4 regions of the Pseudomonas sp. GCEP-101 genome follow, and region 1 is predicted to be linked to each of the others. Evidence: riboswitches for the same ligand, from Rfam matches in the RefSeq annotation. Region 1 holds a riboswitch; each other region holds the start of a gene.
What was found. Region 1 has a riboswitch for cobalamin ahead of N0B71_RS11750 (CbtB-domain containing protein). Riboswitches for the same ligand answer to the same signal wherever they lie in the genome.

Region 1 (7,426 bases):
TCCACCAGTTCGCTGGTGGCGTCGAAGGCGAACAGGTAGTCCACCGTCGCGGCCAGTTCGAAGGCGCCCTTGTAGCCGTGGCGCTTCATGCCGGCGATCCATTTGGGGTTCACCGCGCGGGCGCGCACCACGCGGCCGAGTTCTTCCTTCAGGGTGCGGATGCGCGGGTTGTCCGGCTGGCTGTGGTCGCCGTGGTAGCTGGCGAGCGGCTGTCCCTGGATGACCTCGGCGGCGGCGAGCATGCCGCCCTGGAACTGGTAGTAGTCGTTGGAATCGAGGATGTCGTGCTCACGGTTGTCCTGGTTGTGCAGCACCGCCTGCAGGCCGGACAGGCGCTGGGCGAAGCGCTCGCGCGCCGGCGTGCCGTCGTCGCTGGCGCCGTAGGCGTAGCCGCCCCAGTTCAGGTAGGCCTCCGCGAGGTCGGCGCGGCTGTCCCACTGGCGCGATTCGATCACGCCCTGCACGCCAGCGCCGTAGGCGCCGGGCTGGGCGCCGAAGATGCGCCAGCCGGCCTGGCGGCGGGCGTCATCACGCTGCAGTCCCTCGGCTTGCAGGCGTGCCTGATCGGCGCGCACGCGTGCGGCCAGCGGGTTCAGGTCGTCCGGCTCATCCAGGGCGGCGACCGCTTGCACGGCGGCGTCGAACAGGCGGATCAGGTTGGCGAAGGCATCGCGGAAGAAGCCCGAGACGCGCAGCGTCACGTCCACCCGCGGGCGGTCGAGCAGGCTGACCGGCAGGATCTCGAAGTCTTCCACGCGCTGGCTGCCGGCCTGCCACACCGGGCGCACGCCGAGCAGCGCCAGCGCTTGCGCAATGTCATCGCCGCCGGTGCGCATGGTCGCCGTGCCCCACACCGACAGGCCGAGCTGGCGCAGGTGGTCGCCGTGGTCCTGCAGGTGGCGTTCGAGCAGCCGGCTGGCGGACTGGAAGCCGAGGCGGAAGGCGGTGGGTGTGGGCAGGTTGCGCACATCCACGGTGAAGAAGTTGCGACCGGTGGGCAGCACGTCCAGCCGCCCGCGACTGGGCGCGCCGCTGGGGCCGGGTGGGACGAAGCGGCCGTCGAGGCCGGCGAGCAGGTGACCGATTTCGCTGGCGCCGCAGGCATCCAGGGTCGGCGCGATCTGCTGGTGCAGGTGGGCGAGGACCGCCGCGCTGGCGTTACCGGGGGCGCTGGCATGGCCGTCGATCAGGCGCAGGGCGAACAGTTCCAGGCGTTCGCGGGTGTCGCCGTTGCTGCGCCACGGCTCGTCGCTGACGGCGAGCAGCACGTCCGGGCGCGGGCCCTCCCAGGCCTCGGCGAAGGCTTCATCCAGCGGGTCGCGGCCCAACTGCAGGTCTTCGCTCAGCGCGCGCAGCAGGCTGGCATTGCCGCCGCGTCCATCACCACGCGGGATGCGCACCAGGGAAAGCAGCGTATCGCGGCGCAATTCGCCCACGGGCGACTCGCCGAACACATGCAGGCCGTCGCGAATCTGCGATTCCTTGAGGTCGCACAGGTAGGCGTCCAGCTGCGGCAACCAGCTTTCCGGGTCGTCGCTCAGTTGCAGGCCCAGCTCGCGGTCCAGTGCGGTGTCGCGCACCAGCATGAGGATGTCGCCGCGCAGTTCGCTGGCGCGGCGCGGGTCGAGCAGGGAGGCGTCGTAGTACTCGTCGGCCAGGCGTTCGAGGTCGCGCAGCGGGCCGTAGTTTTCCGCGCGGGTCAGCGGCGGCATCAGGTGGTCGATGATCACCGCCTGGGCGCGGCGCTTGGCCTGCGCGCCTTCGCCCGGGTCGTTGACGATGAACGGGTAGAGGTTCGGCAGCGGGCCGAGGATCGCGTCCGGCCAGCATTCCTCGGAGAGCCCGACGCCCTTGCCCGGCAGCCATTCGAGGTTGCCATGCTTGCCGACGTGGACCACCGCGTCGGCGCCGAACACCTCGCGCAGCCAGAAGTAGAAGGCGAGGTAGCCGTGGGGCGGCACCAGCGACGGGTCGTGGTAGATCGCCGCCGCGTCGAGCTGGTAGCCACGCGCCGGCTGGATGCCGACGAAGCCGAGGCCGAAACGCAGGCCGGCGACCATCATCCGCCCGCTGCGGAACATCGGGTCCTGCTGCGGCTCGCCCCAGCGTTCGCGCACGGCCTGCTGGTTGGCTTCGGGCAAGCGCGCGAAGCAGGCTAGGTAGTCGTCCAGCGCCAGGCTCTGCGCGCAGGGGCGCAGGTCGAGGCTGTCGAGGTCGTTGCTGACGCCGCCGAGCAGTTGCTGGATCAGCGCGGTGCCGGAATCGGGCAGGCCGGCGACCGGGTAGCCCTGCGCCTCCAGCGCGCGCAGGATGTTCAGCGCGGCGGCCGGCGTGTCGAGGCCGACACCGTTGCCGATGCGCCCGTCGCGGGTCGGGTAATTGGCCAGGATCAGCGCCACGCGCTTGTCGGCGTTGGCCTTGCGCGAGAGCAGCATCCAGCGTCGCGCCAGTTCGGCGGTGAAGTCCATGCCCGGTAGGTGCGGCAGGTAGCAGACCACGTCGCTCTGGCTGCGCTCGCTGCGCCAGGCCAGGCCCTTGAAGCTGATCGGCCGGGTGATGAGGCGACCGTCCAGCTCCGGCAGCGCGATGTGCATGGCCAGGTCGCGCGGGCCGAGGCCTTGTGGGTTGGCGCGCCAGAGGTCGTGGTTGTCCAGCGAGCAGATGGCTTGCAGCACCGGCACGTCGCGCCTGAACGGCCGGTCCTGCGGCGCCTCCGGGTTCGACTGGGCGAAGCCGGTGGTGTTGATGATCAGCTCGGCGTCCGCGCTGTCGAGCAGGGTTTCCACCGCGTCCAGGCAGGCGGCTTCCTTGAGGCTGGCCACGGCGATGGGCAGCGGGTTGATGCCCTGGGCCTGCAGGCGTTCGCAGAAGGTGTCGATGAAGCCGGTGTTCGCTGCCTGCAGGTGGGTGCGATAGAACAGCAGCGCGGCGACCGGGCAGGCGGGGTTCCAGTCCGCCTGCCAGCGGGCGAGGTCGCAGCTGCCGACGTGCGGGTGATAGACCGCCACGCGCGGCAGCGTCCGGGGTTCGCTCCACGCATAGTCGCGTTGCAGGTGTCGGTCGGCCAGGCAGGCGAAGAACTGCCGTGCGTTGTCCATGCCGCCCTGGCGCAGGTACTGCCAGAGGCGCTCGGCATCCTGCGGCGCGACGCTGCACAGCGCGCTGAGTTCCGGGTCGGGCTTGTCGTCGCCCGGCACCGCGATCAGCGTGGCGCCGCGCTCGGCCAGCGCCGCCAATTGCTCCATGCCGTAGCGCCAGTAGCCGACGCCACCGTGCACCGAGATCAGGATGACCTTCGCGTGCTGCAGCACCTCGTCGACGTAGAGGTCCACCGAGGCGTGGTTCTGCAACTGCATGGGGTTGGCCAGGCGCAGGCTCGGGTAGTCCTCCGGCAGCGCGCGTGCGGCCTCGGCGAGCAGCGCCAGGTGCGAGTCGCCGCTGCAGAGGATCACCAGCTCGGCGGGCGTCTGGGCCAGGTGGGCGATGCCGTCGTCGGGGACGAAGCCGCCGGGTTGGGTGCGCAGCAGGTGCATGAGGCTTGCTCGGTTTTCGGTTTTTCGTAGGAGCGAGCTTGCTCGCGAACAAACCTCCGCAGCGGGGCTGCGGTTCGCGAGCAAGCTCGCTCCTACAGGGGGATTGCACGGTCGTAGGATGGGTGGAGCGCAGCGATAACCATCATTGGCGGTGGGTATCGCTGCGCTCCACGCCACCCTACGACGTCATCAAGTCAGGGCGGTACGCAGCTCGTTGGCGATGACGGCCTGATCCAGCTCCTGGCCGATCACCACCAGGCGCGTGCCGCGGGGCTCATCACTGCGCCAGGCGCGGTCGAAGTGTTTGTCGAAGCGCTTGCCGACGCCCTGTACCAGGAGGCGCATGGGCTTGCCGGGAATGGCGACGAAGCCCTTGATGCGCAGGATGGCGTGACGCTCGACCAGCGCGCTCAGCGCATCGAGCAGGGCACGCTCTTCCACTTCCGGCAGGTCGACGTGGAAGGAGTCGAACTCGTCGTGGTCGTGGTCTTCATGGCCTTCGTGGTCGTGGTGAGTGGGGCGGCTGTCGATGTGCAGCTCGGCCTCGGCGTTCAGGCCCAGCAGCACGGAGAGCGGCAGCTGGCCGGAGTTGGCTTCGACGATCTTCACCGCCGGCGGCAGCTCCTCGGCGACTTCGGCGCGCACGCGGGCCAGCGCCTCGGCATCCAGCAGGTCGGCCTTGTTCAGTACCACCAGGTCGGCACTCGCCAACTGGTCCTCGAAGAGCTCGTGCAGCGGCGATTCGTGGTCCAGGTTCGGGTCCTGCTGGCGCTGCTGGTCCACCTGCTCGGGGTGGGCGGCGAAGGTGCCGGCGGCCACGGCCGGGCTGTCGACCACGGTGATCACCGCGTCGACGGTGCAGGCGTTGCGGATTTCCGGCCACTGGAAGGCCTGCACCAGCGGCTTGGGCAGGGCCAGGCCCGAGGTCTCGATGAGGATCTGGTCGAGGTCGCCACGACGTGCCACCAGCTCGCGCATCACCGGGAAGAATTCTTCCTGCACGGTGCAGCACAGGCAGCCGTTGGCCAGCTCGAAGACGCGGCCGACCGCCTCTTCTTCGCTGCAGCCGATGGAGCACTGCTTGAGGATGTCGCCGTCGATACCCAGCTCGCCGAATTCGTTGACGATCACCGCGATGCGGCGGCCTTCGGCGTTGTCCAGCATGTGGCGGAGCAGCGTGGTTTTGCCGGCGCCGAGGAAGCCGGTGACGATGGTGACGGGGAGTTTGGCCAGGGTTTTCATGCGCGCCTCGCAAGCGGGAGTTGGAAGGCGGATGAAGGGCGCGCGCGCGGGTTCGCCGCGCAACGAAGGTCGCCACCGGATCACCCCGCCCGGTTGTCTGTTCATAACGAACCGGTTCCGGATCTCGCGAGCTAGAGCCAGGCAAGGCGGAGGGTCGTCGGGGACGCGGAGTTGACTGTAGTCAATGAGCAGTCCACGACGATCCTCCCACGCAGCATGGCCGACGCGCAGCAGATCGAAAACCAGTCACGAGGCAGGTCTCCTGGCTCACAGCCCTGTCGTGTTCCTTCGCCTTCCCGCCGTGGTCGGCAGTGGCGTGTGAAAGAACAGGCTGTTCACAGTTGCGGGGGCAGCCGTGGCGCATCCGAAGATTTCCACGTTCCCTCTTAGCTCCGGCCAGCGCCGGAGAACCTCGAAGGGAGGAAGGCTACGCAGCGTGAGCGGGGCGGTCAATCGCCGGGGATCGGTTCGGCCGTGGTTGACGCTGCCGGGCGGTCGTGGTCAGCTAGCGCGGTTCCAGGTGTCTCGCGCCGACGCGCGCGAGGTGAAACGGGAAGCCGGTGCGTCCGCAAGGACCAGTCCGGCGCTGCCCCCGCAACGGTAAGCGAATGAAGGGTCATCGGTAGCCACTGTGCTCGCGCATGGGAAGGCTGACCCGCCCAGCCAGCCGGCTGTCATCGCAAGCCCGGAGACCGGCCTGGAATCCTTCGTTTTTGGCAAACCCGCGGTGGGCGGGCGCAGGCCGTGGCGCGACCGATCCGGCGCGTTCGAATGCGTTCAACCTCTGCGTTCTCTACTCAAGTTTCAGAGGGAACGTTCATGTCCAGCAGCATCCTGGCGCAACAGGCGTCGAGCACTTCCATCCCCCTTTCCAAGCGCATCAGCCTGGCCATCGGCGCCAGCCTGCTCGGTGCGCTGCTGGTGTATTTCGCCGGCTTCTCGCATCTGGAAGCGGTGCACAACGCCGCCCACGATACCCGTCATAGTGCGGGCTTCCCCTGCCACTGACGCGGTTCTGAGTTCAATCGGCTGCGCGTCGGCCGGGCTGCGCTGGAAAATCGCCGTGGACTGCTCATGGACAGCAGTCCACTGCGCGTCCCCGGCGATCCTCCGCCTTGACTGGCTCTAGCTCGCTCGATTCGATGGCTCGCAGAAGAAAGAAGGAAAGAGCGAATGATCAAACGTATCGCCCAGACCGCCGGTTTCGCCGGTCTGATCGCGGCGCTGGTGCTGACCGTGGTCCAGCTGCTGTGGGTGTCCCCGCTGATCCTCAAGGCGGAGACCTACGAAAAGTCCGAACCGGTGGCAATGGCCGAGCACAGCCACGAGCACGCTGAAGGTGCCGTCGCCGACCATCACCATGATTCGCAAGCCTGGGAGCCGGAAGACGGCTGGCAGCGCATCCTCTCCACCACCGGCGGCAACCTGGTGGTCGCGGTGGGCTTTGCGCTGATGCTGGCCGGCCTGTTCACCCTGCGCGAGCCGGGCAAGACGTCCGAGGGCCTGTTCTGGGGCCTGGCCGGCTTTGCGGTGTTCACCCTGGCGCCGTCCCTCGGCCTGCCTCCGGAAGTCCCCGGCACCGCCGCCGCCGACCTGAGCCTGCGGCAGACCTGGTGGATCGGCACTGCCGCTGCCACCGCCGCCGGCCTCGCTCTGCTGGTGTTCGGCCGCCACTGGGCGCTGCGCAGCGTTGGCCTGGCCTTGCTGGTGGTGCCGCACGTGATCGGCGCGCCGCAACCGGAGGTGCACTCCAGCCTCGCGCCGGAAAGCCTGGCCCACGAGTTCATCCTCGCCTCGCTGGTCACCAACGCGGTGTTCTGGGTGGCGCTGGGGCTGGTCGCCGCCTGGCTGTTCCGCCGATTCACGCCGCAGGCCTGATCCGGGGGCTATGCTCGACCCCGCAGCCGGCCCGGCCGCTGCGGGGTTTTTATTGTCATCTTCAAGGAGAGCGACCATGACGCTGGTTGCCGGCCTCGGTTGCCGCCGTGGCTGCCCGCTCGATGAACTGCGCGCGTTGCTGCAGGCCACGCTGGCCGAGGCGGGGCTCGACGAGTCGATGCTCACTGCCCTGGCCAGCGCCACGCTGAAGGCCGACGAAGCGGGGCTCAGCGCCCTGGCGGCGGCCCTTGACCTGCCGCTGGTGCTGTTCACGCCACAGCAGCTGGCGGCCTGCGAAGCGCGCCTGGGCGACCCTTCCGACAGCGTACGCGCCGCCACCGGCACGGCCAGCGTGGCCGAAGCCGCCGCGCTGTTGCAGGCCGAGGCCCAGGCCGGCGCACCGGCCCGCCTGCTGGTGGGCAAGCGGCGCAGCGAGCAGGCCACCTGCGCGCTGGCCTTCATTCCCGTCGAATCCGCACAGGAGCAGCCATGACGGTCTATTTCATCGGCGCCGGCCCGGGCGACCCGGAACTCATCACGGTGAAGGGCCAGCGGCTGATCCGCTGCTGCCCGGTGATCCTCTACGCCGGTTCGCTGGTGCCGCCGGCCGTGCTGGAAGGGCATCGCGCCGAGCGCGTGGTGAACACCGCCGAGCTGAACCTGGACGAGATCGTCGCGCTGCTGGCGCAGGCTGACGCCGAGGGCAAGGACGTGGCGCGGGTGCATTCCGGCGACCCTTCGCTGTATGGCGCCATCGGCGAGCAGATCCGCCA
Region 2 (7,426 bases), 850 kb from region 1:
GGCCGTGGTCGAGCGCGCCAGCCAGTCGCGGCGCAGCCTGGAGGCGCTGGTCTACGGCGAAGCGGTGCCGGGCGCGCCGACACCGATCATCTGGCACCGGGACATCGAGCGCGGCGTATTGGCGGGCGTGCGCAGCGCACTGGCCTTCCTCTGCATCGCGGGTTTCTGGGTGGTGACGGCCTGGCCCAGTGGCCTGGGCGCGGCGTCCATCACCGGCGTGGTGCTGAGCCTCTTCGCCAGTCGCGACAATCCAGCCGCCGCCGGCCTGAACTTCCTGCGCGGCATCGTGATATCGATTCCGGTCGCCGCCGTCGCCTTGCTATTGATTCTGCCGCTGTGCGAGGGCTTCGCCGCGCTGTATGGCGTGCTGGGCGTGCCGCTGTTCATCGCTGCGCTGTGCATGACCCGGCCGCCCATCGCGGCGGTGGCCTCGGCGTTCTGCATCTTCTTCGTCAAGAACGTGGGGCCGAGCAACCAGATGGTCTATGACCTCGACCACTTCCTCAATGGCGCACTGGCCACCGTGCTGGGAGTGGGGTTTGCCGTGCTGGTGTTCAGTCTCGTCGAACTGCGGCCGGGCCAGCGCCACTACCGGCGGGTGCTGGGCGCACTGCTGGCCGACCTCGCCTGGCTGACCCGCGGCCCGCTGGCGAAGCTGGAAGGGTGGTTCGATGGCCGCAGCGCGGACCGCCTGTTGCGCCTGATGCGCTACCAGGACAGCCTGCCGGAGGAGCGCCGCGCCCGTTGGCGGGGCGGGTTGTTCGTGCTGGGCATGGCCGATGAGCTGTTGTTCCTGCGCGACAGCCTGAGCCAGGCGCGCGGGCCGTTGCGGCGGGCACGCGAGGCCTACCTGGCGCGCCTGCGGCAACTGCTGCTCGATGGCGGGCCGCGCCGCCATCGCGAACAGGCCCTGGACGAGGTGGAGCAGGTGCTGTTGCACGCGCTGCAGGCCAATCCCTGGCTGGACGAAGGTGCGCGTCGCCAGGCGCGGGCCGCGGTAGGCCAACTGCGTGCCATCTGGGTGCGCTGGTGCCACGAGATGCCGCGCGAGACCTTCTCGCTGCTCGCCGGTATCGGCCTGGCCGAACGGCGCAATTGACCGTGGCCTGCGCCAGCCACTAAGCTGCGCGCCTGCTTCAGGTGCTCTCGGCGCAAGCCGCGAGTGAAACAGGGAAGCCGGTGACGTCGATGCGCAATCGACCATTCCGGCGCTGCCCCCGCAACGGTAAGCGAGCTTCGAACCGCATTCCGCCACTGTGCTCCTGCATGGGAAGGCGCGGTTCCTTGGGAAACGCCAGGCGCTTCCACTCGCAAGCCCGGAGACCGGCCTGCTGCATCGCATGGCATCGCGGGAGGCGCTGCCGACGTCGGCGCATCGCGCCGCGCGTTGCCGTCCTCCGTCTGCCCCGACTGGTCAGTGCCGCGCGGGTGAGAGCGGCGGAGAATCCTTCAGGTGAAATCCCTATTCCCCGGGTCGCCAGCCTTTGCGCTGGGCGGCCACTACCGCGTGGCGCCGTCGTGCGCCGGCGGTGCGTCCCTGCTTTTTCCTCTTCCCGCGCGCTGCCACCTGGCCGGCAGGCCGACGCTCGTGCATTGCCTTTCAGGAGTCCCCTGCCATGACTGAATCCCCGGACAAGGACGAGCGCCATCGTTCGCGCATGCAGCGCAAGAAGGCGGTGATCGACGAGAAGATCGCCCAGGCCCAGGGCGAGCGCGGGGTGTTCCTGGTCAACAGCGGCAACGGCAAGGGCAAGAGCAGCGCGGCCTTCGGCATGGTCGCCCGTGCCCTGGGGCACGGCATGAAGGTGGGCGTGGTGCAGTTCATCAAGGGCGCCGCGACGACCGGGGAGGAAGCGTTCTTCCGCCGCTTCCCCGAGGAAGTCAGCTTCCACGTGATGGGCGAAGGCTTCACCTGGGAAACCCAGGACCGCCAGCGCGACATCGCCAAGGCCCAGGCCGCGTGGGACGTCGCCCGCCAGTTGCTCGGCGATCCGCAGGTCGGCCTGGTGGTGCTGGACGAAGTGAACATCGCGCTCAAGCACGGTTACCTGGAACTGGACACCGTGCTGGCCGATATCGCTGCGCGCCCGCCCATGCAGCACGTGGTCGCCACCGGCCGTGGCGTGCAGCCGGCGATGGTCGAGGCCGCCGACACCGTGACCGAGATGGGCCTGGTGAAACATGCCTTCAAGGCCGGCATCAAGGCGCAGAAAGGGGTGGAGTTCTGATGTACGGGGCTCGCCCTCACCCCAGCTCTCTCCCGAGGGGAGAGGGAGCAGTTGGGTGCGTCCTGCTGCAATGCCATCAGTCGATTGACGACTACGCTGCCGTTGCGCTCCCACAGAACAGTTGCTGGCGAGCACCAATGGATCGCGGCACGCCGAACGGCCCCCTCTCCCCCTGGGAGAGGGCTGGGGTGAGGGTGCTCTTTACTCACCATGGGGAGCGCTCCCGATGACGGCGCGCCAATGCCCCGCACTGCTGATCGCCGCCCCCGCCTCGGGCCAGGGCAAGACCACCGTGACCGCCGCCCTGGCGCGCCTGCACACGCGCCTCGGGCGCACCGTGCGGGTGTTCAAGTGCGGCCCGGATTTTCTCGATCCGATGATCCTCGCCCGCGCCAGTGCCGCGCCGGTCTACCAGCTGGATCTGTGGATGGTCGGCGAGGAAGAGAGCCGTCGCCTGCTCTGGGAAGCGGCCGGCGAGGCCGACCTGATTCTCATCGAAGGGGTGATGGGCCTGTTCGACGGCTCGCCCTCGGCCGCCGACCTGGCGCGGCGTTTCGCCGTGCCGGTGATGGCGGTGATCAATGGCCAGTCCATGGCGCAAACCTTCGGCGCCATGGCCGTCGGCATGGCAACCTACCAGAGCGACCTGCCGTTCTCCGGCGTGCTTGCCAACCGCATCGGCAGCCAGCGTCACCGCGACCTGGTGCGCGACAGCCTGCCGGAGTGGATCCGCTGGTACGGCGCGCTGCCGCGCGATACCGAAGTGGAGCTGCCCAGCCGCCACCTCGGCCTGGTGCAGGCCGACGAGCTGGCCGACCTCGACGCCCGCCTGGACGCCGCCGCCGATGCCCTGGCCGCCAGCGCCAGTACCGAGCTGCCGGCGCCGGTGAGCTTTGCCGCGCCCGCGCCGCGCCGCGCGTCGCCGCGCCTTGATGGCGTGCGTATCGGCGTCGCGCGAGACAATGCTTTCGCCTTCCTCTACCAGGCCAACCTTGATCTGTTGCGCGAGCTGGGCGCCGAGCTGTTGTTCTTCTCGCCGCTGCGTGACGAGGCCTTGCCGGCGGTGGACAGCCTCTACCTGCCCGGTGGCTACCCGGAGCTGCACTTGCCGGCGCTGGCGGAAAACCGCGCCATGGCCCGGGCCATCCACGCGCACCACGCGAGGGGCAAGCCGATCCTCGCCGAGTGCGGCGGCATGCTCTATCTGCTCGACGCGCTGACCGACGTGGCCGGCGAGCGCGCCGCGCTGGTCGGCCTGCTGCCTGGCGAGGCGCGCATGCAGAAACGCCTCGCCGCGTTGGCGTTGCAGGCGGTGAAGCTGCCCGAAGGCACCCTGCGCGGGCACACCTTCCACCATTCGCTGCTGGAGAGCGGCGACGCGCCGCTGGCCCGTGGCGTCTGCCCCAACGGCAAACCGGTGGCCGAAGCGGTGTTCCGCCGCGGCCGGCTCACCGCGTCCTATATCCACTTCTACCTGCCGTCCGACCCGGACGCCGCCGCCGCGCTGCTGAGACCATGACCGAGCACGCCTACAGCCCTGAGGAGCGCGCCGCGCTCTACCGCGCCATCGCCGAGCGCCGCGACATGCGCCACTTCTGTGGCGGCGAGGTGGCGCCCGACCTGCTCGCGCGCCTGCTCGAAGCTGCGCACCAGGCGCCCAGCGTCGGCCTGATGCAGCCGTGGCGCTTCATCCGCGTCACCTCGCGGGCGCTGCGCCAGTCGATCCACGGGCTGGTGGAAGCGGAGCGCGTGCGCACTGCCGAGGCATTGGGCGAACGTTCCGACGAATTCATGCGGCTCAAGGTCGAGGGCGTGCTGGATTGCGCCGAAGTGCTGGTGGCCGCGCTGATGGATGGCCGCGAGGCGCACGTCTTCGGCCGTCGCACGCTGCCGAACATGGACCTGGCCTCGCTGTCCTGCGCCATCCAGAACCTCTGGCTGGCCTCGCGGGCCGAGGGGCTGGGCATGGGCTGGGTGTCGCTGTTCGACCCGGCGGCGCTGGGCGAACTGCTCGGCCTGCCGGCGGGGGCCGAGGCCGTGGCGGTGATCTGCCTCGGCCCGGTCAGCGAGTTCTACCCGGCGCCGATGCTGGCCCTGGAAGGCTGGCGCCAACCTCGCGCGCTCAGCGAGCTGCTGTTCGAGAACCGCTGGGGAGAGCAGCCATGAGCCTGGCCCTGCTGAGCGTCCTTGGCGTGGCGCTGGATGCCCTGCTGGGCGAGCCGAAGCGCTGGCACCCGCTGGTGGCCTTCGGGCGCCTGGCGGATCGGCTGGAGCGGCGGTTCAATCGTTCGCGAGTGGCGGATAGCACCGAAAAGCCCCCTCTCCCTAACCCTGGCTGCGCGCCCCGCTCCGAAGGGGGAGGGGATAGTCGAGCTGTGCCAAATTTCGAGGCTTCCGGCGAGCGCACTGCTGGCCTGCAGCTCCAGACTAACTCCCTCTCCCTTCATGGGGGGGACGCCCAGTCAGAGGGCGGGGGAGAGGGGCCTCCCACCTGCTCCGAAATCTCAGGAAGCGACACCCCCGGCCTCGCCTGGCGCAGCCACGGTGTCACCGCCTGGATCATCGCCGTCATCCCGCTGACCCTGATCGCACTGCTGCTCAGCCTGTTGCCCTGCGTCGGCTGGGTCGTCCAGGCGCTGGCGCTGTACGCCGCGCTGGGCCTGCGCAGCCTGGGCGAACATGCCGAGCCGGTGGCGCTGGCTCTGCGTGCCGGTGACCTCAGCGAAGCCCGGCTGCGCGTGGGGTACATGGTCAGCCGCGAAACCGCCGAACTGGATGACACCGCCGTGGCCCGCGCCGCCACCGAATCGGTGCTGGAGAACGGCAGCGACGCCGTCTACGCCGCGCTGTTCTGGTTCGCCGTGGCGGGCGCGCCGGGCGTGGTGCTCTATCGCCTGAGCAACACCCTCGACGCCATGTGGGGCTACCGCAACGCGCGCTTCGAGCGCTTCGGCTGGGCCGCGGCGAAGATCGACGACGTGCTCAACTACATCCCGGCGCGCCTGGTGGCCTGCACCTACGCGCTGCTCGGCCACACCCGCCTCGCCCTGCGCTGCTGGCGCACGCAGGCGCCGCAGTGGGACAGCCCCAACGCCGGCCCGGTGATGGCGGCCGGCGCGGGCGCGCTGGGCGTGTCCCTCGGCGGCTCCGCCCGCTACCACGGCGAGCTGCACCAACGCCCGCAACTGGGCGACGGCCCGGCGCCGACCGCCGCGGACATCTGGCGCGCGCTGGCCCTGGTGCGCCAGGGCGTGCTGCTGTGGCTGGCGGTCATCCTCATCCTCGGAGTGCTCTGATGCTCGAACATGGCGGACGGCTGCGCAAAGCGGCGCAGCAATACGGCATTCCACTCGCCGAGTGGCTGGACCTGTCCACCGGCATTTCGCCCTGGCCCTGGGCGCTGCCCAGCGTGCCGGCCGCCGCCTGGATGCGCCTGCCCGAAGACGGCGACGGCCTGGAAGCCGCCGCGCGCCGCTACTACGGCGCCGAGAAGCTGCTGCCGCTGCCCGGCAGCCAGGCGGCGATCCAGCTGCTGCCGCGCCTGCGCCGGCCGGGCAAGGTTGGCGTGGTGTCGCCCTGTTATGCCGAGCACGCCGAGGCCTGGCGTGCCGCCGGGCACATCCTGCGCGAGGTCAGCGACCAGGAAGTGCCCCATCACCTGGAGCGCTTCGACGTGCTGGTGGTGGTCAACCCGAACAACCCCACCGGCCGGCGCATCGATGCCGGCGTGCTGCTGGAATGGCATGCGCGCCTGCTGGAGCGTGGCGGCTGGCTGGTGGTGGACGAAGCCTTCATGGACTGCACGCCCGAGCACAGTCTGGCGCCCAGTTGCGCCAGCCGGCCAGGGCTGATCGTGCTGCGCTCCTTCGGCAAGTTCTTCGGCCTGGCCGGCGCGCGCCTGGGCTTCGCCTTCGCCGAGCCGCGCCTGCTGGAGAGCCTGGCGAAGCTGCTCGGCCCCTGGTCGGTGAACGGCCCGACGCGCTGGATAGCCCAGGCGGTGCTGGGCGAGTTCCAGGAGCAGATCCAGCGCCGCCGCGACCTGCATGACGGCAGCCGGCGGCTGGCCGGGGTGCTCGGCGAGCACGGCTTCGCCCCACAGGGCGGCACGGCGCTGTTCCAGTGGGTGGTATCGATGCGCGCCCAGGCGCTGCGCGATCACCTGGCGCGCCAGGGCATTCTGGTGCGCCTGTTCGAAACCCCGGCAAGCCTGCGCTTCGGGCTGCCGCCGGACGAGAAGGGCTGGGAGCGCCTGGAGCACGGCCTGCGCACCTTCAACCAGATGGAGAGCCTGCGGTGAGCACGCTGATGGTGCAGGGCACGACCTCCGATGCCGGCAAGAGCACCCTGGTGACCGCACTGTGCCGCTGGCTGCGCCGGCAGGGCGTGGCGGTGGCGCCGTTCAAGCCGCAGAACATGGCGCTCAACAGCGCGGTCACCGACGACGGCGGCGAGATCGGCCGCGCCCAGGCGGTCCAGGCGCAGGCCTGCCACCTGGCGCCGCACACCGACATGAACCCGGTGCTGCTCAAGCCCAACAGCGACACCGGCGCCCAGGTGATCATCCACGGCCGCGCGGTGACCAGCATGAACGCCGTGGCCTACCACGACTACAAACGCGTGGCGATGCAGGCGGTGCTCGAATCCCACCGGCGCCTCTGCGCGCAGTATCCCGTGGTGATGGTGGAGGGTGCGGGCTCGCCGGCGGAGATCAACCTGCGCGCCAACGACATCGCCAACATGGGCTTCGCCGAGGCGGTGGACTGCCCGGTAATCCTGATTGCCGACATCGACCGCGGCGGTGTGTTCGCCCATCTGGTCGGCACGCTGGAGTTGCTCAGCGAGAGCGAACAGGCACGGGTGAAGGGCTTCGTCATCAACCGCTTCCGCGGCGACATCGCGCTGCTGCAGAACGGCCTCGACTGGCTGGAGGAGCGCACCGGCGTGCCGGTGCTCGGCGTGCTGCCGTACCTCATGGATTTCCACCTGGAGGCCGAGGACGCCATCGACACTCGCCAGGCCGCCAAGAGCGGCGAGCGCCTGCGCGTGGTGGTGCCGGTACTGCCGCGCATCAGCAACCACACCGATTTCGACCCGTTGCGCCTGCACCCCCAGGTGGAGCTGACCTTCGTCGGCCCCGGCCAGCCGATCCCGCCGGCGGACCTGATCATCCTGCCCGGCTCCAAGAGCGTGCGGCCGGA
Region 3 (7,426 bases), 710 kb from region 1:
CGGTGACCATGGGGCAAGGCTAGCACCCTGCCCCGGCCACGCCCCGGCGAGCGACGACCGGGGCACGCTGTCAGACCATCGCCAGCGGCCGCTTGCGCGTGGGCGGCGGGAAGGCCGCGTCGAGAGCTGCAATATCCTCCGGCGTCAGGCGCACGTGCAGCGCGGCGGCGTTATCGCGGATGTGCAGCGGCTCCACGGCCTTGGGAATGGCGATCACGCCCGGCTGGTGGATCAGCCAGGCCAGGGCCACGCGCGCCGGGGTGGCGTCGTGGCGGCCGGCGATCTCCGCCAGCACCGGGTGGCGCAGCAGCTTGCCGCCCTGGCCCACCGGGCAGTAGGCCATCAGCGGCATGCGCTGCTCCTGGCACCAGGGCAGCAGGTCCCATTCGATACCGCGTTCCTCCAGGCTGTAGAGCACCTGGTTGGCGGCGCAGGCCGGCTCGCCGAGTTCGTGCAGGTCGTCGAGGTCGAAGTTGGACACGCCCCAGCGCCTGATCTTGCCCGCCTCACGCAGGCGTTCGAAGGCCTCGACGGTTTCCTCCAGCGGATACTGGCCGCGCCAGTGCAGCAGGTAGAGGTCCAGGCAGTCGGTGCCCAGGCGCCGCAGGCTGCGCTCGCAGGCCTCGGGGATGCCGCGCCGGCTGGCGTTGTGCGGGTACACCTTGCTGACCAGGAAGACCTGGTCGCGCAGGCCCGCCAGCGCCTCGCCGACCACCTCTTCCGCACCACCCTCGGCGTACATCTCGGCGGTGTCGATCAGCGTCAGGCCGCGCTCGATGCCGTCGCGCAGGGCAGCGACCTCGCGCTTGCGCTGGGCGCGATCCTCGCCCATGTGCCAGGTGCCCTGGCCGATGGCGGGAACGGCGGTGCCGTCGGCAAATACCACAGTGTTCATCGCGTGCTCCTTGTTGCGCGTGTAGGGGGACACGGGGCCAGCCGCCCGAAACCGGGCAACGGCCCCTCAGGGTAGCGCAGAAGCAGGAGCCGGGTTTGCGATCAGCGGTTGGTCTGCAGGTTCCGGCGCGCGGCGTGGCGCTCGAGAGCGAGGTCGACCAGGCGGCTGACCAGTTCGCTGTAGGTCATCCCGGCGGCCTGCCACAGCTTGGGATACATGCTGATGCGGGTGAAGCCGGGCAGCGAGTTCAATTCGTTGATCAGCACCTCGCCGCTGTCGGTGAGGAACACGTCGACCCGCGCCAGCCCCGAACACTCCAGGGCGAGGAAGGCCTCCACGGCGAGCTGGCGGATGCGCTCACTGGCCTCGACGGGGATATCGGCGGGTACCACGACCTTGGCCGCGTCCTCGTCGATGTACTTGCTGTCGTAGGAGTAGAAGCCGCTGCCCACGACGATCTCGCCGCAGCCGCTGGCGATCGGCTGCTCGTTGCCCAGTACCGCGCACTCGATCTCGCGGCCCTTCACGGCGGCCTCCACCAGCACCTTGTCGTCGAAGGCCAGCGCCAGGCGAACCGCTTCGTCGTACTGCGCCTCGTCCTCGACCTTGCTCACACCCACCGAGGAGCCCATGTTCGCCGGCTTGATGAACAGCGGCAGGCCGAGCTTGCGCTGTGCCTCGGCGAAGGGCGTGCGCGCGGCGTTGGCGCGGGTCAGGGTGAGGAAGGGCGTGATGGCGAGGCCGGCGTCGCGCAGCAGGCGCTTGCTCACGTCCTTGTCCATGCAGATGGCCGAGCCCAGCACGTCGGAGCCGACGAAGGGGATGTCGGCCATGCGCAACAGGCCCTGCAGGCAGCCGTCCTCGCCCTGGGTGCCGTGAACGATGGGGAAGATCACATCGACATGGTCGAGCAACTGGCGGCTGCCGGTTTCCACCAGCTGCTGCTCGGCCTTGCCCGGCACCACGGCCAGCTCGCGGTTGGAGCGGTTGAGGGCGATCAGCGCCGGGTTCTCCTGGTTGAGCAGGTAGTCGGAGGCATCGTTGAGGTGCCAGCGGCCTTCCTTGTCGATGCCGATCAGCACCGGTTCGAAACGCTCGCGGTCCAGCGCGTCGACGATGTTCTTCGCCGATTGCAGGGACACCTCGTGCTCCGCCGAACGCCCACCGAAAATCACCCCAACGCGCACCTTGCCCATGACAGCCTCCACCTGATCGATGGGCGCTTTCTAACACGCGCACCGGTGCTTGGGTAGGAACAGTGAGCGGCGAACAGACGAGCCGCGCCGCCCTCAGAAACCGTTCAACGCCTGCGCCAATTCGCGGGCGGCCTGGCCGCTGTGCACGCCGGGGAACAGGTGGGTGAAGGGCAAGGCCACGAAGCGACCCTCGCGCACCGCGCGCAGGCGCGAGAGCAGCGGGTCGGCACGCAGCGTGCGGATCTTCTGCGCGGCCGTGGACCAGCTCGCGTCGGCCAGCAGGATGACGTCCGGGTCGCGCGCCAGCAGTTGTTCGGTATTGGCGGTGAAGCTGCCCAGGTCGACGTCCTCGAACAGGTTGCGGGCGCCGGCGGCCTGCAGCAGCTGGGTGACGACGCCACGCCGCCCCTGGCTGGCCAGCCCGTTGCTGGCGCTGTCGAGGTAGAAGACGTCCAGCGGCTGCCGGCGGGTGGAAAGGCGCCGGGCGTCGGCCCGTTCGGCGCGTTGCCGGCGGATCAGTTCCTGCGCCCGTTGTGGCTCGTCGAGCAGCTTGCCCAAGGTGCTCAGGTCCGTCTCGACGCCCGCGAACAGATCGTCCTGCCACACGCCGCATCCGGCCTCCAGCAGGTAGCTGGCGACGCCGTGGCCGGCCAGTTCCCCGCGGGACAGGTTGCCCAGCCGGAACGCCGAGGCGAAGCCGGCCACCACCAGGTCCGGGCGCTGCGCGTACACCGCTTCGGCCGAGGGATACAGCCGCGCCAGCAGCGGTACGCCGCGATAATGGCCGTCGCTGACGTCCAGGTCGTCATCGATGTAGGCCACGCCGATCAGTCGCTTTCCGGCGCCCAGCTCCAGCAGCAAATCGGCGGCGTGCTGGTTGAGGGCGAGGATGCGCTGCGGCGGGTGATCGAGCTGCCAGGTCTGGGCGCAGTTGCGGTAGTCCTGTGCGGCGGCCGTCGTCGTGGCAAGCAAGATTGCGAACAGCAGCGCCCCCTGTAGGAGCGGGCCACGCCCGCGATCGCGCGCATGGCGCGCTCCTACCTTCGAGCCACTGTGCGTCAAGCGGTTCGCGAGCGAGCTTGCTCCTACCAAGAGCAGGCGCCTCATGGCTCGTCCACCCGCAGCTCCGCCACGGGCACGCCATCGCGCAGGTGCTCGGCCACCACCCGGCACACCTGCTCGTCGCTGCGCAGGCCATACCAGACCCGCTCGGGATACACCGTCAGCAGCGGCCCGCGGTTACACGGGAACTGGCAGCCGGTGCGGGTCAGCAAGGCGCCCTCGGCATTCTCGTGCAGATCGAGGCGGACCAGCTCGCGGCGCAGGGTCTTCCACAGTGGCAGCGCACCGCGGCGCACGCAGCGCGGCCCGGTGCAGAGGAACAGGTGACGGCGGTGCGGCGGCGGCGCCCGCCAGTCCGGCTGCGCGGGCACGGCGCCGACGTCCCGGCACTCCAGCCGCTGCGCCGGGTCCTCGATCGCCGCCAGCACCGCCGCCGCTTCCAGCCCGCGCCGGCCCAGCGCCGAGGCGGTGACGTTCGCCACCGGCGCCTGCGGATAATGCGCCTGCAGCGCCGCCACTTCGGCGCACAGCCAGTCGAGGTAGGCGCCATCAGCGCTCGGTTCGAGGTCCACCAGCAGCACGTCTTGACGCTCGGCAAACCCCGCGCGCAGGCGCGTCCACAGCCCTTCGAAACCGTCGCCGGTGTCGACGCACTCGACATCGGCCAGACGCGTCGACACCTCGCGGAGCAGGCGCTCGCCCTGGGCGCCGGCCAGCGGGCCGACCAACAGGATGGCCTTCATCAGAAGCTGAAGGTGTAGCGCAGCTCGGCCGTGCGCGGCCGGCCAAGGTTGTCCACCTGGCGGAGGCCGTTGCTGGTGCGGCCGGTGGCGTAGTCGCGGTCCAGCAGGTTCTCCAGCAGCAGGCTCAGGCGGTGTGCGCGGGCGGCATCGAGGTAGCGGTAGGCGTCGCCGTCGAGCACCGTGTAGTGGCCGTAGTCATCCCCCTGGGCGCTGACGATGGAGCCGACATAGCGCGTGGCAAGCCCCGCCCCCCACTGGCTGTCGTCGTAGCCCAGGCGCAGGCGGGCGAAGAACTGCGGGATGTTGTTCACCGCCACGCCCTCGCGGCTGTCCACCAGGTTGCGCGTGGCGTCGGCCCAGAGCTGCCAGCGCCGACCGAGCTGCCACTGGCCGCTGGCTTCGGCCCCGCGCACGGTGATCTCGCCGTTGCCGTTCACCCACTGGTCGCCGGCGAGGGTGATGAGGTCGGTGATCTCGCGGCGGAACAGCGTGACGCTGCCGCTCCACGGCTGGTCGAACAGCTCGCCGGTGTAGTCCAGGCCCAGCTCGGCGTTGCGGCTGCGCTCGGGCTTGAGGTCGCGGTTGCCGACTTCCTCGCCCGGTTCGTTGACGAACAGCTGCTCGGCGGTGGGCAGCTTGAAGGCGGTGCCGAACTGGCCGCGCAGCTTCAGCTGCCGGGTGAGGTCATAGAGCGAGGTGAGCATCCACACGGTGGCGCCCTCGCCGCCGGCGATCGCCTCGCGGCGCACCCCCAGGCTCGGGTGCCAGTCGGGCAGCGCCGCGATGCTCGGCCGCAGTTGGGCATAGAGCGCGTGGGACTCGGCCTGCTGGTTGTCGATGATCAGCACATCGTCCTGGCCCTTGTACCACTGGTTGTCATTGCCCAGGACCAGTTCGTGGCCGCCCGCCAGCGTCGCCTTGCCTTCGAGCTGCGCGCCCCAGTCGGTGAAGCCCCAGTAGTCGTTGTGGTTGAGCACCTGGGTGCCGCCGCCCTGCAGGTTGTAGACGCGGTCGTAACGGGTGTCCCAGTCGTTGAGGTGGGTCTTGGCGAACCAGCTGAAGTCGTCGCCGACGCGCTGCTGGAAGGTCGCCGTGGCGATCTGCTGCACGCGGTTGTTGCGGGTGTGGCGGTTGGCGGTGGGCCGGGCGAAATCCAGCGCGGCGTCGGCATTCTGGTAGAACAGCTCCAGCCGCGAGGCCTCACCGATGGCCTGGATGGCCTTGGCGCCGAACACGTTGACGTCGTAGGAGCGGCGCTTGTCGCTCAGCGTGTCGGTCATGTCGCGGTCGCGGTACGGCTGGTAGCCGTCGGAGCGGTTGTGGCTGACGTAGGCCATCAGCCCGAGGTCGCCCAGGCCGGTCTGCACGATCTGCTCGGCGCGGGCGTCTCCGCTGCGGCCCTTGAAAGTGTCCAGGCCGAGGTTCACTTCCCCGGATGCCACGCGGCTGCGCGCGCTGCGGGTGATGATGTTGATCACCCCGGATACCGCCTGCGTGCCAAACAGCAAGCCCTGGCCGCCCTTGAGCACCTCGATGCGCTCCACCGCGGTGGTCGGCAGGGTATCGAGGTAGATGCCGCCGTAGAGGCGGTTGTTCAGGCGCACACCGTCCAGCAGGATCAGCGTGTCGTCGTTGCGTCCGCCCAGCAGCGAGTAGGTGCCGTAATCGAACGGGCCGTTCTTCGGCGCGACGAACAGGCCGGGCACATACATCTGCAGCACGCGGGTGAGGTCGGCGCCGGGGCCGGCGCGTTCGATCTGCTGGCGGTCGATGACCTCAAGCCGGCTGCCGTAGCGGGCCATGTCGGCTACCGTGGTGGATTCCACCGATGGCGCGCTGACGACTTCGTCGGCCAGGTCCAGTGGCGCCGCCGCGAGCGGCGAGCCGAGCGTGCAGAGGAACAGAACGGGACTCCAGCGCAGCGCGCGCCGGTTCAGGTCGGGAGAGTGTTGCAAGGTGATCGCCTCGAAATCGGGATTTCGCAGGCGGCGCAGCGAGGCCCGGAACGAGCGCGCCCGGGGACCGGCTCACGCCCGCCCACCGCGGGTTTGCCAAACAGGTTCCAGGCCGGTCTCCGGGCTTGCGAGGGTCGTGGAACATCCGCCTTCCCATGCCTGAGCACAGTGGCCTCGTGGATGCTCCGCTCGCTTACCGTTGCGGGGGCAGCGCCGGACTGATCGCACGAAGGCGACGCACCGGCTTCCCGTTTCACCCCACGCACGGCGGCGGGGGGCACCTGAAACGGGAGGCATCTGAACATCGGCTGGCGGAAAGCGTCAAGCGCGGGGGTTGGGCAGGATGTTGCAGGCGCGGCGCGGGCGCCCTCAGTGCCAGGGATCGTAGGTGCCGAAACTCCAGATGTGCCCTTCCGGGTCGCGGCAGGTGAAGCCCTGGCCGCCGTAGTCCTCGTCCTTGATGTCGATGACGATCTGCGCGCCGGCGTCGACGGCCGCGCGATACACGACTTCGGCGTCTTTCACCACCACGTAGATGCTCTGGGTGCAGCCGCCGATCTCGTCGGGCTGGCGCATCAGCCGGCCGTATTCGTTGTCGTGCAGCGAGCCGAGCATCACCAGCCCGCTGCCGTCGGCCAGGGCCAACTGCGCGTGGGCGATACCGCCGTGGTCATCGGCGACCACCAGTTGCCGCTGGAAGCCGAACGTGGCGCACAGCCAGTCGATGGCCTGGGGCGCATCGCGGTAGCGCAGGCAGGGAATGACGCTGGGGCGGGTAACGGGAAAAGGTGTGGACATGGCGATCTCCGAGCAGCAACGAGCGCAATGCTCTGAGCATAGTCGCGCGCTTTTCCCCGCCCAGCCCGCCGCGGCGACCGACAGCCAAGCGCAAGTTCCTGCAAGATGGCTCGCCCGACGGGTCGTAGTGTCGGCAGACCGATTTCAAGGAGCAACACACCGTGACCCAACGCCAACCGATCAACCTGCAGGACAAGCTCGGCCGCATCACTGACACCTGGCAGCCGCGGGTGATCGCCGAGATGAACGACTACCAGTTCAAGGTCGTGAAGCTGCACGGCGACTTCGTCTGGCACAGCCACGCCGACACCGACGAAACCTTCATCGTGCTCGACGGCGAGTTGCGCATCGACTTCCGCGACGGCCCGCTGACCCTGCGCGCCGGCGAGCTGTACGTGGTGCCGCGCGGCGTAGAGCACAAGCCCTATGCCGAGCACGAAGTGCAGGTGATGCTCATCGAACCGCGCGGCGTGCTGAACACCGGCGACCAGGGCGGCGAACGCACGGCGGAGAATGATCGCTGGATCTGACCGCTCAGAGATCCAGCAGGTCGGCGTGAATCCCCAGCGCCTTCGCGACCTTTTCCCGCGTCGGTTTGCGCGGCCGGGTCGCGGCTTCCTGCTGGGCATAGGCGGGCTGGCTGATGCCCATTCGCCTGGCGACTTCCGCCTGGGTCAGCCCCAGGTGCCTGCGCCAGGCGCCAATGGCGCTCAGCCCCTCCTGGACCATGAAACCCACCACCTCGTTGGGCACCAGGTCCTCCTTCGGGTGGCTGGC
Region 4 (7,426 bases), 130 kb from region 1:
GGTCAGCATGGCGCCGTCGAGTACGGCGCTCGGGTCGGTGCTGGGGTTGCCCTGGGCGTCGATGCCCCAGCCCAGCGGAATCGCCTTGCCCTCGCGCTCGTGCAGCTGGATTTCCCCGCGCGCCACCACCGTGGTGGCGAAGTCGAACACATAAGGATCCTTGCCCTCACGCGGCCAGCCGAAGGCGATGGGGTTGGTGCCGAACAAGGGCCGGATGCCGCCGGCCGGCGCCACGTAGGCCTGGGCCGGGGTGACCGCCAGCGCCACCAGGCCCTGGGCGGTGATCCGCTCGATCTCCACCCACAGCGCCGAAAAATGCACGCAATGGTTGATCGCCAGTGCCGCCAGGCCCTGGCTGCGTGCCTTCGCCACCAGTGCCGGCAGGCCCAGGTCGAAGGCGCACTGGGAAAAGCCGCCCCGGGCATCCACCCGCACGATGGCCGGCGCCGGCTCTGACAATTCCGGCACGGCGTCGCGAACCACCTTGCCGGCGCGCACCGTGTGGATGCAGCCCAGCAGCCGCCACACGCCGTGGGACGTACAGCCATCGCGCTCGCCGGCCAGCACGGTGTCGGTCACCGCCTGCACGTGGGGTTCGCTGAAGCCGTGGTGGCGCAGGATCGCCACCGACAGTTCGCGCAGTTCATCCAGGCTCAGTCGGGCCACGCCATTCTCCTCAGGTCGCTGCGAATGCCTGCGGCAAACCGCCGCCGGTCGGTAGTGCCGTCTACCATGGCGTCTCGCGCCGGCGACCGCTTGCGCGCAATCGCCAGTGCCGACGACGATTTCGGCACAGCCCGTGGGCCATTTCCCGACTATCCGGTCGTCCGAAGGATTGGCCCTACGTTGCTTGGGCCATTCCAGCGCATCAGGTAAACTTCCGCATCTTTGCCTTCTCATAACGATCAGCCTGATGCCCACGACGTTTCACGAGATTCCCCGCGAGCGCCCTGCCACGCCCCTGCTCGACCGCGCCAGCACGCCGGTCGAGCTGCGTCGCCTGGGCGAAGCGGAGCTGCTGACCCTCGCTGACGAACTGCGCCAGTACCTGCTGTACAGCGTCGGCCAGACCGGCGGCCACTTCGGTGCAGGCCTGGGCGTGATCGAACTGACGGTCGCCCTGCACTACGTCTTCGATACCCCGGACGACCGTCTGGTGTGGGACGTGGGCCACCAGGCCTACCCGCACAAGATCCTCACCGGCCGCCGCGAGCGCATGGCCAGCCTGCGCCAGAAGGACGGCCTGGCCGCCTTCCCGCGCCGCTCCGAAAGCGAGTACGACACCTTTGGCGTCGGTCACTCCAGCACCTCCATCAGCGCCGCCCTGGGGATGGCCATCGCCGCCCGCATGCAGGGCTCCAGCCGCAAGTCGGTGGCGGTGATCGGCGACGGCGCACTGACCGCCGGCATGGCCTTCGAGGCGCTCAACCACGCGTCGGAGGTCAAGGCCGACATGCTGGTGATCCTCAACGACAACGACATGTCGATCTCCAACAACGTCGGCGGCCTGTCCAACTACCTGGCCAAGATCCTCTCCAGCCGCACCTACAGCAGCATGCGCGAAGGCAGCAAGAAGGTGCTCTCGCGCCTGCCCGGCGCCTGGGAGATCGCCCGCCGCACCGAGGAATACGCCAAGGGCATGCTGGTCCCCGGCACGCTCTTCGAGGAGCTGGGCTGGAACTACATCGGCCCCATCGACGGTCACGACCTGCCGACCCTCATCGCCACCCTGCGCAACATGCGCGACCTCAAGGGCCCGCAGTTCCTCCACGTGGTGACCAAGAAGGGCAAGGGCTTCGCCCCGGCGGAAATCGACCCCATCGGCTACCACGCCATCACCAAGCTCGAACCCGAGGGCGCGCCGGCCCACGCCGTGCCGAAGAAGGCCGGCGGGCCGAAGTACTCCAGCGTGTTCGGCCAGTGGCTGTGCGACATGGCCGCGCAAGACCCGCGCCTGGTCGGCATCACCCCGGCGATGAAGGAAGGCTCCGACCTGGTCGCCTTCGCCGACAAGTTCCCGGACCGCTACTTCGATGTCGCCATCGCCGAGCAGCACGCCGTGACCCTGGCGGCCGGCATGGCCTGCGATGGCGCCAAGCCCGTGGTGGCGATCTACTCCACCTTCCTGCAGCGCGGCTACGACCAGCTGATCCATGACGTCGCGGTGCAGAACCTCGACGTGCTGTTCGCCATCGACCGCGCCGGCCTGGTGGGCGAAGACGGCCCGACCCACGCCGGCAGCTTCGACCTCTCCTACCTGCGCTGCATCCCCGGCATGCTGGTGATGACCCCCAGCGACGAGAACGAACTGCGCAAGCTGCTCACCACCGGCCATCACTTCGAAGGCCCGGCGGCGGTGCGCTACCCGCGCGGCACCGGCCCCAACGCCACCATCGAGGCGGCGCTGGAACCGGTCGAGATCGGCAAGGGCGTGCTGCGCCGCGAAGGCAAGGCCGGCAAGGTCGCCTTCCTGGTGTTCGGCGTGCAGCTGGCCGACGCGCTGAAAGTCGCCGAGCAGTTCGACGCGACGGTCGCCGACATGCGCTTCGTCAAGCCGCTGGACGAGGACCTGGTGCGCCAGCTGGCCGCCAGCCACGAGCTGCTGGTGACCGTCGAGGAGAACGCGGTGATGGGTGGCGCCGGCGCCGCCGTCAGCGAATTCCTCGCCCGCGAGAACCTCCAGCAGCCGATCCTGCACCTGGGCCTGCCGGACTACTACGTCGAGCACGCCAAGCCGGCGCAGATGCTCGCCGAGTGCGGGCTGGACGCCGCCGGCATCGAAGCGGCGGTGAAGGCACGGCTGGAGGCGCTGGGCAAGCGCTGAGACCGATCGGCGCATCCCTCCTCCGGAGTATTGCCAGTGACGGGCGCACCGACTAAGGTGCGCCCGTTTTCGTTCGAGGTAACGGGAAGCAGGTGAGAGACCTGCGCTGCCCCCGCAACGGTAACCGACGCGCCCCTCGCGGAGCGCAGCATCGCCATGAGCCACTGCACGATTGCGGGAAGGCGGCGATGTGACGTCGGCAGCCCGGAGACCGCCCTCGACACGCCCCGACAGGTGTTGCGGAGGGCCGCACCGTCAAGTGCGGCCCGCCGCCCTTGCCACGCCCTCCTCGAAAGTCATCCGACCGCTTTTGAGGACGCTCCATGAAACTGACCCGACTCGCCCTGGCCACCAGCCTGCTGCCCGGCATGGCCTTCGCCGCTGGCGACATCTACACGCTCTCCGACCAGGTGATCACCTCCGCCCGCCAGGCCCAGCCGCGCGCCGAAGCCACCTCGGCCAACAGCGTGTTCACCCGCGCCGACATCGAACGCCTGCAGGTGCGCAGCGTCCCCGCCCTGCTCGCCCGCGTGCCCGGCGTGCAGATGGGCAGCTCCGGCGGCGTGGTCTCCTACTCCGTGCGCGGCGCCAGCACCGCGCAGACCCTGGTGCTGGTGGACGGCCAGCGCATCGCCTCGGCCAGCAGCGGCATCGCCCGCCTGGACTACCTGAGCATCGACAGCATCGAGCGCGTCGAAGTGACCCGTGGCCCGCGTTCCGCGCTGTACGGCGCCGACGCCATCGGCGGGGTCATCCAGATCTTCACCCGCCGCGGCGAAGCCGGCCTGCACCCGGAAGTGCGCCTGGCCGCCGGCAGCCACGGCACCTTCGAGCGCAGCCTGAGCCTCTCCGGCGGCAACGAGCAGACCCGCTACAACCTCGGTGGCAGCCTCGACGAAAGCCAGGGCTGGGACCGCACCAGCGATAACGTCGGCGCCGACAGCGACGACGACGCCCAGCGCAACAAGGCCGTGCACCTGAACCTGGACCACCGTTTCAGCGAAGACTGGAAGGCCGGCCTGAACCTCAACGACCAGCGCGGCAAGAACGAATACGACGACGCCTACAACGTCGAACCGGGCTCACCCCGCGACGAATTCCGCGTCAGCAGCTACAGCGCCTACCTCGACGGACAGCTCACGGCGATGTGGAACAGCCGCCTGGAGCTGGGCCGCAGCTTCGACCGCAACAAGGCCGTGGGCGCCGCCGACAGCTGGAACAACGGCCTGCTGGAAACCACTCGCCACTCCGCGAGCTGGATCAACCGCCTGCAACTGGACGACGCCAACCAGCTGGCCCTGGGCACCGACTGGTACGAGGACAAGGTCGACGGCAGCACCGCTTTCGCCGACGACCAGCGCAGCAACCGCGCCTTCTTCGCCCAGCACAGCTTCAAGGGCGACAGCTTCGGCACCGAACTGGGCCTGCGCCACGACAACAACCAGGCCTATGGCAGCCAGAACAGCTGGAACGCCGCCTTCAGCCTGCCGGTGGGCGACAGCCAGACCTGGATCGCCAGCTACGGCGAAGGCTTCCGCGCGCCGACCTTCAGCGACCTCTACTACCCCGGCGCGAGCAACCCGGACCTCAAGGCCGAAACCTCGAAGACCTACGAGCTGCAATGGCGCGGGAACATCGAAGGCACGCACCTGGAGGCCTCGCTGTACCGCACCGAGATCGACGACCTGATCGCCTGGGACAGCACCCGCAACCAGCCGGAGAACATCAACAAGGCGCGCATCGACGGCTTCGAGGCCAGCGTCGCCCGCGACGTCCTGGGCTGGCAGGCCGCCCTCGGCCTGAGCCTGATCGATCCGCGCGACCGCGACACCGGCCACACCCTGCCCTACCGCGCGCGGCGCACCCTGAGCCTGGACCTGGACCGCCAGTTCGGCGCCTTCGGCGTCGGCGGCACCTGGCGCGCGGTCAGCCAGCGCTACGACGATGCGGCCAATACCCGCGAGCTGTCCGGCTACGGCGTACTCGACCTGCGCACCAGCTGGCTGGCCAGCAACGAGATCCGCTTCGACCTGAAGCTGGATAACGCCCTGGACCGCGACTACACCCTGGGCGACTACCTGCGCCCGACCAGTGCCGACTACAGTACCAGCGAAGCCCGCCCCTACCGCGAGCCCGGCCGTACCGCCCTGCTGGCGGTGACCTGGACGCCGGAGCTGTAAGGCCCACGCCAGGCCTGCGACGGGCACGCCGAAACCCGGCACGCGCGTAGGAGCGGATTTATCCGCGATGTCCCGTGAGCAGATGATGATCGCGGACGAAGTCCGCTCCTACGCAACGCCCACCCCGTGTAGGAGCGGGCCACGCCCGCGATCGCGCCCATGGGGCGCTCTTACACGGCGTCCGGAGCCGTTCGCGAGCAAGCTCGTCCCTACGAAGAATCGCGCGGCCAGTGCCGGACTGTAGGAGCGAGCTTGCTCGCGAACCCGCACGGCACGGCAGCGGCCTCAGAGCACTCCCGCCAGCCGCCCCAGCTCCGCGCAATCGCGCGCGTGCCAGTCGGTCAGCTCCGGCCAGGGGTTCTCCTGCAGATGGTCCGCCAGGTTCACCAGCGCGCTGTGCGCCCCCGCGGCACGGGCGCACTCGAGGTCGAAACGGTAATCGCCCACCATCAGCATCCGCTGCGGCGCCACGTCCCAGCGCGCGGCCAGGCGTAGCAGGCCGTCCGGGCTGGGCTTGGGATCAGCCTCGCCACGGCCGAGGACGTCCTCGGTGCGGAAGCAATCATCGATGCCAATCGCCGCCAGCGTGATCAACGCCAGCTCATGGGCATTGCGGGTGAGGATGCCCAGCCGGTAGCCGGCGCCGTGCAGCGCGCGCACCAGCGCCACGGCGCCCGGCGCGGCGGTGGAGGCCACCGCCAGCTCGCGTTCGTGCTCCAGCAGCCAGGCATGCTTGGCCGCCGCCTCGTCTTCCGGCAGCGCGGCCAGGTGGCTGAGGATGTCGTGCTCCTGGGGGATCCCCAGGGCCCGCTTGATCGCCGGGAAGTCGTGCACCGCCAGGGTCAGGGTGCCGTCCATGTCGAACACCCAATGACGGATCTCGCCCAGGCTCATGGCGGGTGTCATGCCCAGTCCTCGCGGCGGCGGATCAGGCCTTCCTGGGTCGAGGAAGCGACCAGCTGGCCGTCACGGTTGAAGATGCTGCCGCGCACGAAGCCGCGGCCGTTGCCGGCCCACGGGCTGTCGATGGCGTAGAGCAGCCACTCGTCCGCGCGCAGGTCGCGGTGGAACCACACGGAATGGTCGATGGTGGCGACCTGCATGTCCTTCTGCCACACCGAGCGGCCGTGGGGCAGCAGCGAGGTAGTGAGGAAGCCGAAGTCCGAGGCGTAGGCGAGGATGTACTTGTGCAGCGCCGGGATGTCCGGCAGCTTGCCGTCGGCGCGCAGCCAGAGGTACTTGATCGGCTCGCCGACGGTGGGTTCGTAGGGGTCGTTCTGGGTGACCGGGCGAATCTCGATGGGCTTGGGATAGAGCAGCTTGTCGCGGATGCGCTCGGGGAATTTCTCCGCGCCGGCCTTCTTCAGTTCGAGGTCGGTGGGCAGGTTTTCCGGGCCGACCACGTCGGGCATGGCGATCTGGTGCTCGAAGCCTTCCTCGTCGGTCTGGAAGGAGGTGCTCAGGGCGAAGATCGGCTGGCCCTTCTGGATCGCGGTGACGCGGCGGGTGCTGAAGGTGCCGCCATCGCGCACGCGGTCGACCTGGTAGACGACAGGCTTGCTGGCGTCGCCCGGGCGCAGGAAGTAGCCGTGCATCGAGTGCACGTGGCGCTCCGGGTCCACCGTCTGGCTGGCCGCCGACAGCGCCTGGCCGAGCACCTGCCCGCCGTACAGCTGGCGGAACCCGAGGTCCTGGCTCATGCCGCGGAACAGGTTCTCTTCGATCTGTTCCAGGCTCAGCAGAGCCACCAGGTTGTCCAGGATCTGGGTCATGCGCGTTGTTTCCTCAATTGCGGTCTTGCTGAAGTGGGAGTCGGCGTGGCGACGGATAGGCGGGAAGGCTGCTGAGGCGTTCGTCCCACACGGCGCGGCCGATGGTGAAATGATAGAGGCTGACCGGGCAGTCCGGACCGCCGCCGAGCAATTCGTCCAGTGCCGGGTCGAAATAGCAGCCGATGCCGGTGCCCGACAGACCCGCCGCTTCGGCTTCCAGGTAGAGCAGTTGGCCGACCTGCCCGGCTTCCCAGTACAGGCGCGGATAGGTCCAGGCGCCCTCGCCGAGCGCGGCGTCGAGATCGGCGAGCATGGCGAAGGCCACGCAGCCATCGCTGGCGATGTCCTGCCCGCAGGAGAGGAACGCCGAGAGCCCGCGCGCATCGCCGGCCAGCAGGCGATAGAGCGGCACGCCGCTGTCCGCCACGTGCTGCCACAGGTAGTCCTCGCGCAACCCGCCCGCCTCGCGGCCGCTGCGGCCTAGCCAGTAAAGCCCCGGCTCCAGGCCCTGGACACGGTGGACGAACAGCAGCAGATCGAGGCGCGCCGGCTCGCCGGTGCAGGCGAAGGGCACCGGCGAGTGCTGCGGCATCAGCCGGCGCAGCCAGGCGTAGAGCAACTCCGCATGAATGCCGCTGCGGCCGTCCATG

Region 2: it holds a riboswitch for cobalamin, as region 1 does, so the genes downstream of both, cobO (cob(I)yrinic acid a,c-diamide adenosyltransferase) here and N0B71_RS11750 (CbtB-domain containing protein) in region 1, are expected to answer to the same signal.
Region 3: it holds a riboswitch for cobalamin, as region 1 does, so the genes downstream of both, N0B71_RS15015 (TonB-dependent receptor plug domain-containing protein) here and N0B71_RS11750 (CbtB-domain containing protein) in region 1, are expected to answer to the same signal.
Region 4: it holds a riboswitch for cobalamin, as region 1 does, so the genes downstream of both, N0B71_RS12375 (TonB-dependent receptor domain-containing protein) here and N0B71_RS11750 (CbtB-domain containing protein) in region 1, are expected to answer to the same signal.

Annotation. Positions count from the first base shown of each region.
Region 1 covers NZ_CP104011.1:2,568,954-2,576,379, forward strand. Annotated here, with positions in the region: gene cobN (cobaltochelatase subunit CobN) at 1-3,533, opposite strand, end outside; gene cobW (cobalamin biosynthesis protein CobW) at 3,723-4,775, opposite strand; cobalamin riboswitch at 5,011-5,205, opposite strand; cobalamin riboswitch at 5,277-5,490, shown strand; gene N0B71_RS11750 (CbtB-domain containing protein) at 5,595-5,783, shown strand; gene N0B71_RS11755 (CbtA family protein) at 5,949-6,653, shown strand; gene N0B71_RS11760 (cobalamin biosynthesis protein) at 6,730-7,146, shown strand; gene cobM (precorrin-4 C(11)-methyltransferase) at 7,143-7,426, shown strand, end outside.
Region 2 covers NZ_CP104011.1:3,417,142-3,424,567, forward strand. Annotated here, with positions in the region: gene N0B71_RS15655 (FUSC family protein) at 1-1,099, shown strand, start outside; cobalamin riboswitch at 1,122-1,346, shown strand; gene cobO (cob(I)yrinic acid a,c-diamide adenosyltransferase) at 1,617-2,228, shown strand; gene N0B71_RS15665 (cobyrinate a,c-diamide synthase) at 2,455-3,747, shown strand; gene bluB (5,6-dimethylbenzimidazole synthase) at 3,744-4,394, shown strand; gene cbiB (adenosylcobinamide-phosphate synthase CbiB) at 4,391-5,524, shown strand; gene cobD (threonine-phosphate decarboxylase CobD) at 5,524-6,525, shown strand; gene N0B71_RS15690 (cobyric acid synthase) at 6,534-7,426, shown strand, end outside.
Region 3 covers NZ_CP104011.1:3,283,635-3,291,060, reverse strand. Annotated here, with positions in the region: gene N0B71_RS15035 (aldo/keto reductase) at 71-895, opposite strand; gene ddlA (D-alanine--D-alanine ligase) at 997-2,091, opposite strand; gene N0B71_RS15025 (ABC transporter substrate-binding protein) at 2,185-3,063, opposite strand; gene N0B71_RS15020 ((2Fe-2S) ferredoxin domain-containing protein) at 3,195-3,896, opposite strand; gene N0B71_RS15015 (TonB-dependent receptor plug domain-containing protein) at 3,896-5,851, opposite strand; cobalamin riboswitch at 5,945-6,151, opposite strand; gene N0B71_RS15010 (VOC family protein) at 6,221-6,649, opposite strand; gene N0B71_RS15005 (cupin domain-containing protein) at 6,811-7,179, shown strand; gene N0B71_RS15000 (helix-turn-helix domain-containing protein) at 7,184-7,426, opposite strand, start outside.
Region 4 covers NZ_CP104011.1:2,695,774-2,703,199, reverse strand. Annotated here, with positions in the region: gene N0B71_RS12385 (Ldh family oxidoreductase) at 1-666, opposite strand, end outside; gene dxs (1-deoxy-D-xylulose-5-phosphate synthase) at 914-2,824, shown strand; cobalamin riboswitch at 2,879-3,042, shown strand; gene N0B71_RS12375 (TonB-dependent receptor domain-containing protein) at 3,148-5,004, shown strand; gene N0B71_RS12370 (HAD family hydrolase) at 5,290-5,898, opposite strand; gene tesB (acyl-CoA thioesterase II) at 5,907-6,776, opposite strand; gene N0B71_RS12360 (nitroreductase family protein) at 6,790-7,426, opposite strand, start outside.